2 regions of the Arthrobacter sp. TmT3-37 genome follow, and region 2 is predicted to be linked to the other one. Evidence: riboswitches for the same ligand, from Rfam matches in the RefSeq annotation. Region 2 holds a riboswitch; the other holds the start of a gene.
What was found. Region 2 has a riboswitch for S-adenosylmethionine ahead of ACX80U_RS10275 (ABC transporter substrate-binding protein). Riboswitches for the same ligand answer to the same signal wherever they lie in the genome.
Positions count from the first base shown of each region.

Region 1: linked by a shared signal. The riboswitch ahead of ACX80U_RS07975 (ABC transporter substrate-binding protein) and the one ahead of ACX80U_RS10275 (ABC transporter substrate-binding protein) in region 2 are both predicted to bind S-adenosylmethionine.

Region 1 is NZ_JBTNDU010000004.1:191,689-195,902, forward strand. It holds gene ACX80U_RS07965 (amino acid ABC transporter ATP-binding protein) at 1-59, opposite strand, end outside; gene ACX80U_RS07970 (amino acid ABC transporter permease) at 56-826, opposite strand; gene ACX80U_RS07975 (ABC transporter substrate-binding protein) at 837-1,754, opposite strand; SAM riboswitch class IV at 1,919-2,036, opposite strand; gene ACX80U_RS07980 (aminodeoxychorismate lyase) at 2,144-3,022, opposite strand; gene yjfF (galactofuranose ABC transporter, permease protein YjfF) at 3,080-4,093, opposite strand; gene ACX80U_RS07990 (ABC transporter permease) at 4,093-4,214, opposite strand, start outside.
Region 2 is NZ_JBTNDU010000006.1:132,815-137,028, reverse strand. It holds gene ACX80U_RS10280 (ABC transporter permease) at 1-737, opposite strand, end outside; gene ACX80U_RS10275 (ABC transporter substrate-binding protein) at 738-2,399, opposite strand; SAM riboswitch class IV at 2,539-2,667, opposite strand; gene ACX80U_RS10270 (VOC family protein) at 2,817-3,242, opposite strand; gene ACX80U_RS10265 (DUF427 domain-containing protein) at 3,439-4,214, opposite strand, start outside.

The sequences.
Region 1 (4,214 bases), on a different contig from region 2:
GAGCCGAAGGACAGGTGCAGGCCCTTGCCCGTCAGTGTTCCCGATTCGATGGTCTTCATGCCTTCGCTCCTCCGCTCGTCGGAATCACCGCGGCCAGTTCGTCCGGTTCCGGTTTCTGCTTCCTGCCCACGCGGAGCCTGGTGTCGATGAAGTTGACCAGGTGCGTCAGCGGGATGGTCAGGCAGAGGTAGAGCACGCCGGCCGCGATCAGGGGCGAGAGGTTGCCGGTGTTGCTCGCGGCGTCGTTGCCCACCCGGAAGAGCTCGCGTTCACTGGCGACGAGGCCGATGAAGTAGATGAGCGACGACTCCTTGATGAGCGAGATGAACTGGTTGACCAGGGCGGGCAGCACGCGCCGCACGCCCTGGGGCACCACCACGAGCTGCATGGATGCGCCGTAGCTGAAGCCCAGCGCACGCGAGGCCTCCAGCTGACCCTTCTCCACGCTCTGGATGCCGGAGCGGAAGATCTCCCCGATGTAGGCCGAGGCGATCAGCGACAGGGCGAGGATGCCCAGCGGGTAGGGGCTGGTGCTGCCCGTGACCTGCCGGAGGATGGGACCGAGGCCCAGTCCGATGAGCAGGATGATCACGACGGCGGGGAGGCCGCGGAAGATGTCCGTGTAGATGCGTGCGATCCACCGGAGCACCCGGTTGCGGGAGATCCCCATGATCGCGAGGAGCATGCCGACGATCGTCCCGATGATCCCCGAGGCCAGGGCGAGCAGGAGGGTGTTGGGCAGTCCGACGGTCAGGAGGTCCGGCAGGACCGCGGCCATCGCCTCCCAGTCGAAGAACGTCTTGCCGAGCTGTTCGAGGGCATCCATGCAGGGCCGGCTACTTTACGTCCACGGCTTTGCTGCCGGGCTTCCAGTCGGTGGGCATCTCGCGGTCCGGGTACCACTCCTTGGTGAGCTCGGACCAGGTGCCGTCGGCGATCACCGCGTCGAGGCCCGCGTTGAGGGCGTCGATGAGGGGCTGGTTGTCGCTGTTGACCGCGTACGCCGTGAAGTTCTCCGTGTTGATGATGGTCTCGGCGATCGTGGTGTCGTCGCCCTCCTTCACCTGGCCGGTGGCCTGCTGCGACGGGGCGACCCAGGCGTCCACCTGCCCGTTCTTCACGTTGGCGTACACCGTGTTGTAGTCCGGGAAGCGCACGGGCTCGAGGCCGAGGGTATTGGAGACGTAGTCGTCCTGGACGGTGCCCTGGACCACGCCGATGCGGGTGCTCTCCGAGAGGGAGTCGAAGCCGCTCACCGAGGAGCCGTTCTTCGTGACGACGGCCATGTAGCCGAAGTCGTAGCCGTTGGTGAAGCCGACGTTCTCGCGGCGGGCCGCCGTCGTCGAGATCGAGGAGGACCCGACGTCGAACTGCTTGTTCTGGACCTGCGCGAGGAGGGCGGAGAAGTCGGTGGAGGCGAACTCGACCTCGAGGTCGAGCTTCTCGCCGATGGCGCGCAGCAGTTCGTTGTCGTAGCCGGTGAAGACACCGTCCTCGAGGAAGATGTTCGGCGGGGCGTCCGAGAGCGTGCCGACGCGCAGGGTGCCGTCGGTGATGAGGCCGAGCCCGGACGTGTCGATCTCGTCGATCGGCGTGGTGTCCTCGGTGGTGTACTGGTCGAGCGACTGCTGGTCGCTGCCGGCCAGGGCGTCGGCGGATTCGGTGGGCGTGCTTCCGCTGTCACTGCCGCAGGAGACGGTCAGGGCGAGGAGCGGCACGGTGAGTGCAGCGAGGACCTTGCGGGAGATGTTCATGGTGTCCTTCATTTCGATGCCGGCCCGGGTGCGGGCGCTGGGTGTTCGGGGATGCCGGATGGCGGCAGGGGGAGGCTGCTGGCTGCTGGGTGACACGCTCGCTGTTCTGGGCTGTGCGCGCTGTGGCGGTGGTGTCCTCCGTCTACCTCGGGACAGGCCGCACGACGCCGTACTTGCCAACCGGGGGACTTGGCCCGGCGGCCGAATCTTCACCTGGAGCACCCCACTACGGGAGAGGGTTGCTGTCCAGCCGGCCAGGGCCGATGGCTGGAACTCTTGATTTCAGGAAAACGGTAGGGCAGCACGAAGCGTCGGGTCAAAACGCGGATGCCGGGAAAGTGGTGTTTGACGTAGCAAAGGGCCCCGGAGGGGCCCTTTTGTGGTGGAGATTACACGAAACGATCCACCAGTCCGGTGAGTTCTGCGGTCAGGGCGGCGGAGGTCCGGAGCTCCGTGCCGTCCAGCGAGAGGACCGGCGCGAGGAGCCGGATGCTCGAGATCAGCCACACGGCGTCGGCGTCGAGGAGGTGGTGCGGTTCCAGCGGTCCGTAGCCGAGCTCCCACCCCTGTTCCCGGGCTGCGGCGAACAGTGCGCTCTGGGAGGTGCCCGCCAGGATGCCGCTCTCGAGCTGCGGCGTGAGGAGCGTCTTCCGACCGTCGCGGTCGTACGCGAGGAGCACGGTGGAGGTGGGGCCCTCGAGGACCTTCCCGTCCGAGGAGATGAAGATGACGTCGTCGGCGCCGTGCGCCTTCGCATGGCGGATGGCGGCCATGTTGACGGCGTAGGAGAGCGTCTTCGCCCCCATCAGCAGCCAGGGAGCACGCTGCGCCACCGTGCTGTCGTAGCCGCGCTCGAGGAACAGCACCTTCAGGCCTGCCTCCCGCTGCGCCAGGGTCGACGCCGGAACGGGTGCCACCGAGACCCAGGCCGTGGCCCGGCCGGCACCCTCGACGCCGCGGGTGGCGACGAGCTTCACGACGGCATGGTCCTCACCCGGTTCCGCTGCCGAGAACTCCCGCAGGCCGGTGCGGATGGCACGGCTCCAGGCCTCGGCGTCGGGCACCGACAGGTCGAGGGCCGCGGCCGACGACGCGAGTCTCGCGAGGTGCGCCTGCTCCTTGCGGGGGGATCCTCCGACGGCGAGGAGCGATTCGAAGATGCCGTCACCGCGGGTGGCGCCCAGATCGGTGGCCAGGAGCTGCGGCTGGGACGCGTCGACGACCCTGCCGTCGTCGTGGGCCGGGTCGAGGAACACGAGAACAGTCATGCGCTCCAGCGTATCGGCTGGGTCGCGGGAGCGGGGCGGACCGGTGCGGCGGGGCCGTCAGGTGAGTCTGGCCTTCCGCGTGAAGAGTTTCTGCAGCAGGATGAAGGCGAGGAGAAGCGCGCCGATCACGATGCGCGTCCACCAGGAACTCAGCGTCCCCTCGTAGGAGATGAAGGTCTGGACGATGCCGAGGATGAGCACCCCGGCGAGGGAGCCGAGGACGTAGCCGTATCCTCCGGTGAGCAGCGTGCCGCCCACGACCACCGCGGCGATCGCGTCCAGTTCCAGGCCCGTGCCCGCCAGGCTGTACCCGGAAAGGCTGTAGAACGAGAAGAGGATCCCGGCCACCGCCGAGCACAGCCCGCTGATCCCGTAGACGAGGACCTTGGTCCGGGGGACGGCGAGTCCCATGAGCAGCGCCGAGGATTCGCCGCCGCCGATCGCGTACACCGTCCGGCCGAAGCGGGTCTGGTGCAGGACGTAGAAGGCGACGGCGACGACCACCAGTGCGATCACGACGCCGGGGGAGATGAAGAGCCTGTCGGCCAGCGGGATCCTCGCCTGGGCCATCGCGGTGAAGAAGGGGTCGGTCACGGTGATCGAGTCGACGCTGATCATGTAGCAGAGGCCCCGTGCCAGGAACAGCCCGGCGAGGGTGACGATGAAGGGCTGGATCTCGAAGACCTGGATGACCAGCCCCATGAGAAGCCCGAAGGTCGCACCCGTCAGGATCACGAGGGCGATGACGGCTATCGGGTTCCACCCGGCCTGCAGGAGTGCTGCGGCGATCATCATGGAGAGCGCGACGACGGATCCGACCGAGAGGTCGATCCCGCCGGTGAGGATCACGAACGTCATCCCGACGGCGAGGACGATCAGGAAGGTGTTGTCGATCAGGAGGTTGAGGAACACCTGGCCGGAGAGGAACCCGGGGTACATCACGGCGCCGGCGGCGAACATCGCGAGGAACAACCCGGTCGTGGCGAGTGCCGGCGCGTAGCGCGCCTTGCCCTGGAGGCGGCTGATCCGGCTGCGGTTCAGCGGCGCCGGGGTGCGGGTGAGGACCGACATCAGATGGACACCTTCACTTCGGACTGTTCTGTCACGGGACGCCGGCGCCGGCCGAGCAGCGCCCGGGCCTTGCTGGACTGGAGGAGGCAGACGATGATGACGACCAGCGCCTTGAACACCA
Region 2 (4,214 bases):
AGCGCGGCGACGACGAATCCTGACATCGTCATCACCGGGATGGCGGCATGCCGGAGTGCGTGCCGCACACGCACCGGGAGGTCGCGCATCCCGCGGGACCTCGCCGTGAGGATGAAGGGTTGCTCCAGGACGTCCTCGAGTTCGTTGCGGAGGACCTGCGAGAGCGTCCCGAAGACGGCGAGGCCCAGCGTGAGCGCCGGCAGGACCAGTGCCGCCACGCCCTGGTTGCCGCCGATCGGGAACCAGCGCAGCGAGAACGAGAAGACGATCAGCAGGGCGAACCCGATGATGAAGGTCGGTGTCGCGGCGAGGACCACTTCGACGCCGGAGACGATCGACCGGATCCAGTTCGCCCGCTGCGCGGACAGGACGGCGACGGCGAGGGTCAGCGGGAGGGCGACGGCGACGGCGGCTGCCGCGAGCGCCGCCGTCGCGCCGATCTGCTGGCCGATGGCATCCGTGACGGGCAGCCGGAGCCGGTAGGACTGGCCCAGGTCACCCTGCAGCAGGTTGCCGAGGTAGCTGCCGTACTGCACGATGAACGGCTGGTCGAGGAGGTAGTCGCTGCGGACCTGGGCGAGGGTCTCGGCCGTGGGCCGCGCGTCCGGACCGCCGAGGATCAGCAGAGCGGTGTCGCCCGGGATCAGGTAGACCGCGAGGAAGGTCAGCGTTGCCGCGCCCCAGAGCACGCCGATGCCGACCAGCAGGCGGGTGAGGATGCGTCGGAGGATCGGCACCTACTCCGCCTTCCACGCGTAGGTCAGGACGGGCACGGGGTGGGACGTGTCGACGGCGACATCATGGACCGTCTTGGCGTACGCGAACTGGCTCGGATTCTCGTAGAGGGGCACGCCGGGCACGATCTCGAGCAGCCGGTGCTGCGCCTTCGAGTACGCTTCCTCAGCCTCGGGTCCGTCGTCGGACCCGCGGGCCGTCAGGAGCAGTTCGTCCAGGGCCGGATCGTCGACGTAGGACGAGTTCTGGCCGATCCGTTCGCCGGTGATCTCCGAGGAGTGGTACCGGATGAACAGGACGTCGGTGGTGTTGGTGTGCCACACGCCGGCCAGCGCGTCGTAGTCACCGGCGTAGCGCAATTCGCTGAGCTGCGCCTGCGGCAGCTGGATGATCTGGAGGTCGAAGCCGACCTTACGGGCCTCGCCCTGCAGTTGGACCAGCAGGGGACTCGGCGTCGAGCTCTCCACCGTCGGTACCTCGACGACCAGCCGTCGGCCGTCCTTCGTGCGGAAGCCCTCGCCGTCGCGCTCGGACCAGCCGGCGTCGTCGAGCAGCTGGTTCGCGCGCTCGGGATCGTGGGTGAGCGTCCCCTCGACGGTCGGGTCGTAGTACTTGCTCTCCTTCGAGAGGAACCCGTCGATCGGCGTGTAGGTGCCGAAGCCCAGGCTCTCGGTGACCGCAGCGGTGTCCACGGCGGCGGCGAAGGCCTGGCGGACGGCGAGGTCGTCGAACGGTGCACGGCTGAGGTTGAAGCTCAGCACGTAGGGGCTGCCGGTGCGGGGGAGGTTCTCGTAGGTGAAGTTCGGGTCGGCCTGGACAGCCGCCGCGTTCTGGGGCGCGAGGTTCTCGGTCAGGTCGTACTGCCCGGAGACGAGGGACTGGTGCCGGATCACCGGCTCGCCGACGAGGGTCACCTCGACGCCGTCGAGATATGCCTCGCCGTCACCCTCGAGCCACTCCGGCGCCCAGTCGTAGCCCTCGCGCTTGGTGTAGGTGATGCTCTGGCCCGGCTGGTAGTCCGCGACGGTGAAGGGGCCGGTCCCGATCGGCTGCTGGCACAGGGTCTCGGGAGCCTCCGCGATGGCCTTGCCCGAGTTCATCCCGAGCCAGGACTGCGTGAGGGTGTAGAGGAACGGGGTGTAGGGGTATTCGAGGTGGGCCTCGAAGGTGTACTCGTCCAGGACCGTGCCGTCCACGTAGGGGGCGATGTACGCGGCGGCGAGCGGTGACTTCGTCGCGGGGTCCCGCATGTGCTCGAAGTTCTGGCCGAGGACCTCCGCGTTCCACGGCGAGCCGTCGCTGAAGGTGACGCCCTCCTTGAGGTGGAAGGTGTAGGTCCTGCCGTCCTCCGAGATGTCCCATGATTCCGCGAGGTAGGGCGCGATGTCCCCGTTCTCGTCCAGCGTCACCACGTTGTCGTAGATCAGGCGTCCCAGGAACTGCTGCTGGGTCGCCGAGATGCCGTGGCCGTCGAGGCACCCCGGTTCGGCCGAGATCGACACGTCCAGGACCCCTCCGGACACGGGCTCACCGGCCGTCTCCGAGGTGGAGGCCGCCGGTCCGGCGCAGCCACTGACAAGGGCCACCAGGGCGATGGCCGATAACGTGGTGAGCCGGCGGACCGGCCGGTGATTCCGGGCAGGGGGAATTACGGATGCATTCATGGAGAATTCCTCTGAGGGGTCCGGTGCCGCGCACGGCGGAATTCACCGGAAAAGGGGAGAAAGGAGCAACAGGATGCGCTGGACGCGCAGGGCCTGCTAGGGGAGGGGGAGGGCGTTACAGCTCACGGGAGTGCCTTTCGGTGTGCTCTTGCCCGCGCCGGACGGGCACTCACGTGCCATGGCGAAGGCCGCTTCGTCATCCGAACCACCCAGGAACATGGGGTTGGTGTGCGGTCCAGTCGGAGCTTTCCGACCGCATCTCTTGAAGCTGAATTCAATATAGGCAGGGAGACGGGCGGTCCTGCGAATAAGAAGAAATATGACCGGGACGTGCGATACCCGCGCATTGTCCCGTCGAATACCTGGCGGACAGGGGATACGACAGCAGGGGAGCCGGTGCCGCACCTGATTCCGGCATCAGCCGATGACGACGGCCCCGTCGTCGTCGATCCGCCAGCCGGGGTTGAAGGCGATCTCCCAGACGACGTCGTTCGGATCCCGGACCAGGGCGTGGAAGATGCCCCCGAAGGAGCCGTCGCGGGGCTCCTTGAGGATGGTCCCGCCGGCGTCCGCCATCCTGGCCACCAGCCGGCGGACCTCGTCGGGGCTGCCGACATTGTGCGACAGCGTCATCCCGGACGGTCCGGGCGCCGCATCGAGCCCGACGTCCTGCGCGAACTTGTCGGATCGGAACAGCCCCAGGAGCAGACCGGGCGCCACCTGGTAGAAGATGATCTCCTCCGGGACGTCGAGCGCAGGGGACCAGCCCAATCCGCTGTAGAACGATCGCGCGGCGTCGAGGTCGCGGGTGGCGACCGTGACGAAGTGCAGTTGCTGGTCCATGGCGCGAGCATAGTCGGCACGGCCGGTGCCCTGGGCTTTTTCGGACAGGACCGGGGGGTGCGGAGACCCTTGACGCCGCGGCAGGCCTGAGACCGCGACGGTTCTCGGCGGGGAAGCCCACGTCACCCCGGGTGCTCAGGTCACCGCCGACGCGACGTGCCGGCGTCGATCACCGCCCGTGACACGACCACCGATGTCACGACCACGGGGTGAGGGCACGTTCCTGCTGCTCGCCGTCGATGACGAGATCGAGCCGCTCGTCGAGGAACGCGACGTAGTCCTGCACCTCGGCCGCGTCACTCAGGGGGTGTTCGTACTGCCACGCGATGTCATCCACCCTCTTGTCTCCCACCAGGGCGGAGTACCAGGTCGCGTAGCCCTTGTACGAGCACATGGACCGTGTCGAGCTGGGCTCGAGCGGCGCCACGACGTCCTCGACCGGAAGGTAGTACCGGGCGGGCAGGGTCGTCTCGAACAGCATCCGCGCCCGGGTGGTGTCGGCGAGGATGTGTCCGTCGAGCATAAGCTGCACGTGTCGGGAGGTGCCTCGGACGTCGATGCGGCCGTACGGGTCGTGCGGATGGCTGATGATCTCGTCGTCCTCCTCGAACCAGCTGTCGAAGTCGGCGAATGCGAGGATCACGTAGTCGTCGAGGCCGGGGTCGCGTGCGCGGAATCCGGACGCGACGGCCTCCGTTCCAGCGACGCGTATCCCGACTGGCTCGCCCGCGGTCGTGCGCACGTCGAAGGGGATACGCGGGTCCAACACGGGAATCGTCGACAGGTCGGGCAGCATGAATCCGACCGGACCGTTCTCGGGTGGCGGTGGGGTGCGGGGCGAGATCTCGGCGCGGATGTCCTGGTACGGGACGGCGTACCCGGGCACGACCCTGCGCGGCTCCCACACGAGCATCGCGTGCGTCGTGTCCACGACGGTCTGTCCGCCGAGCGTGGCGCGGACGCGCTTCGCGG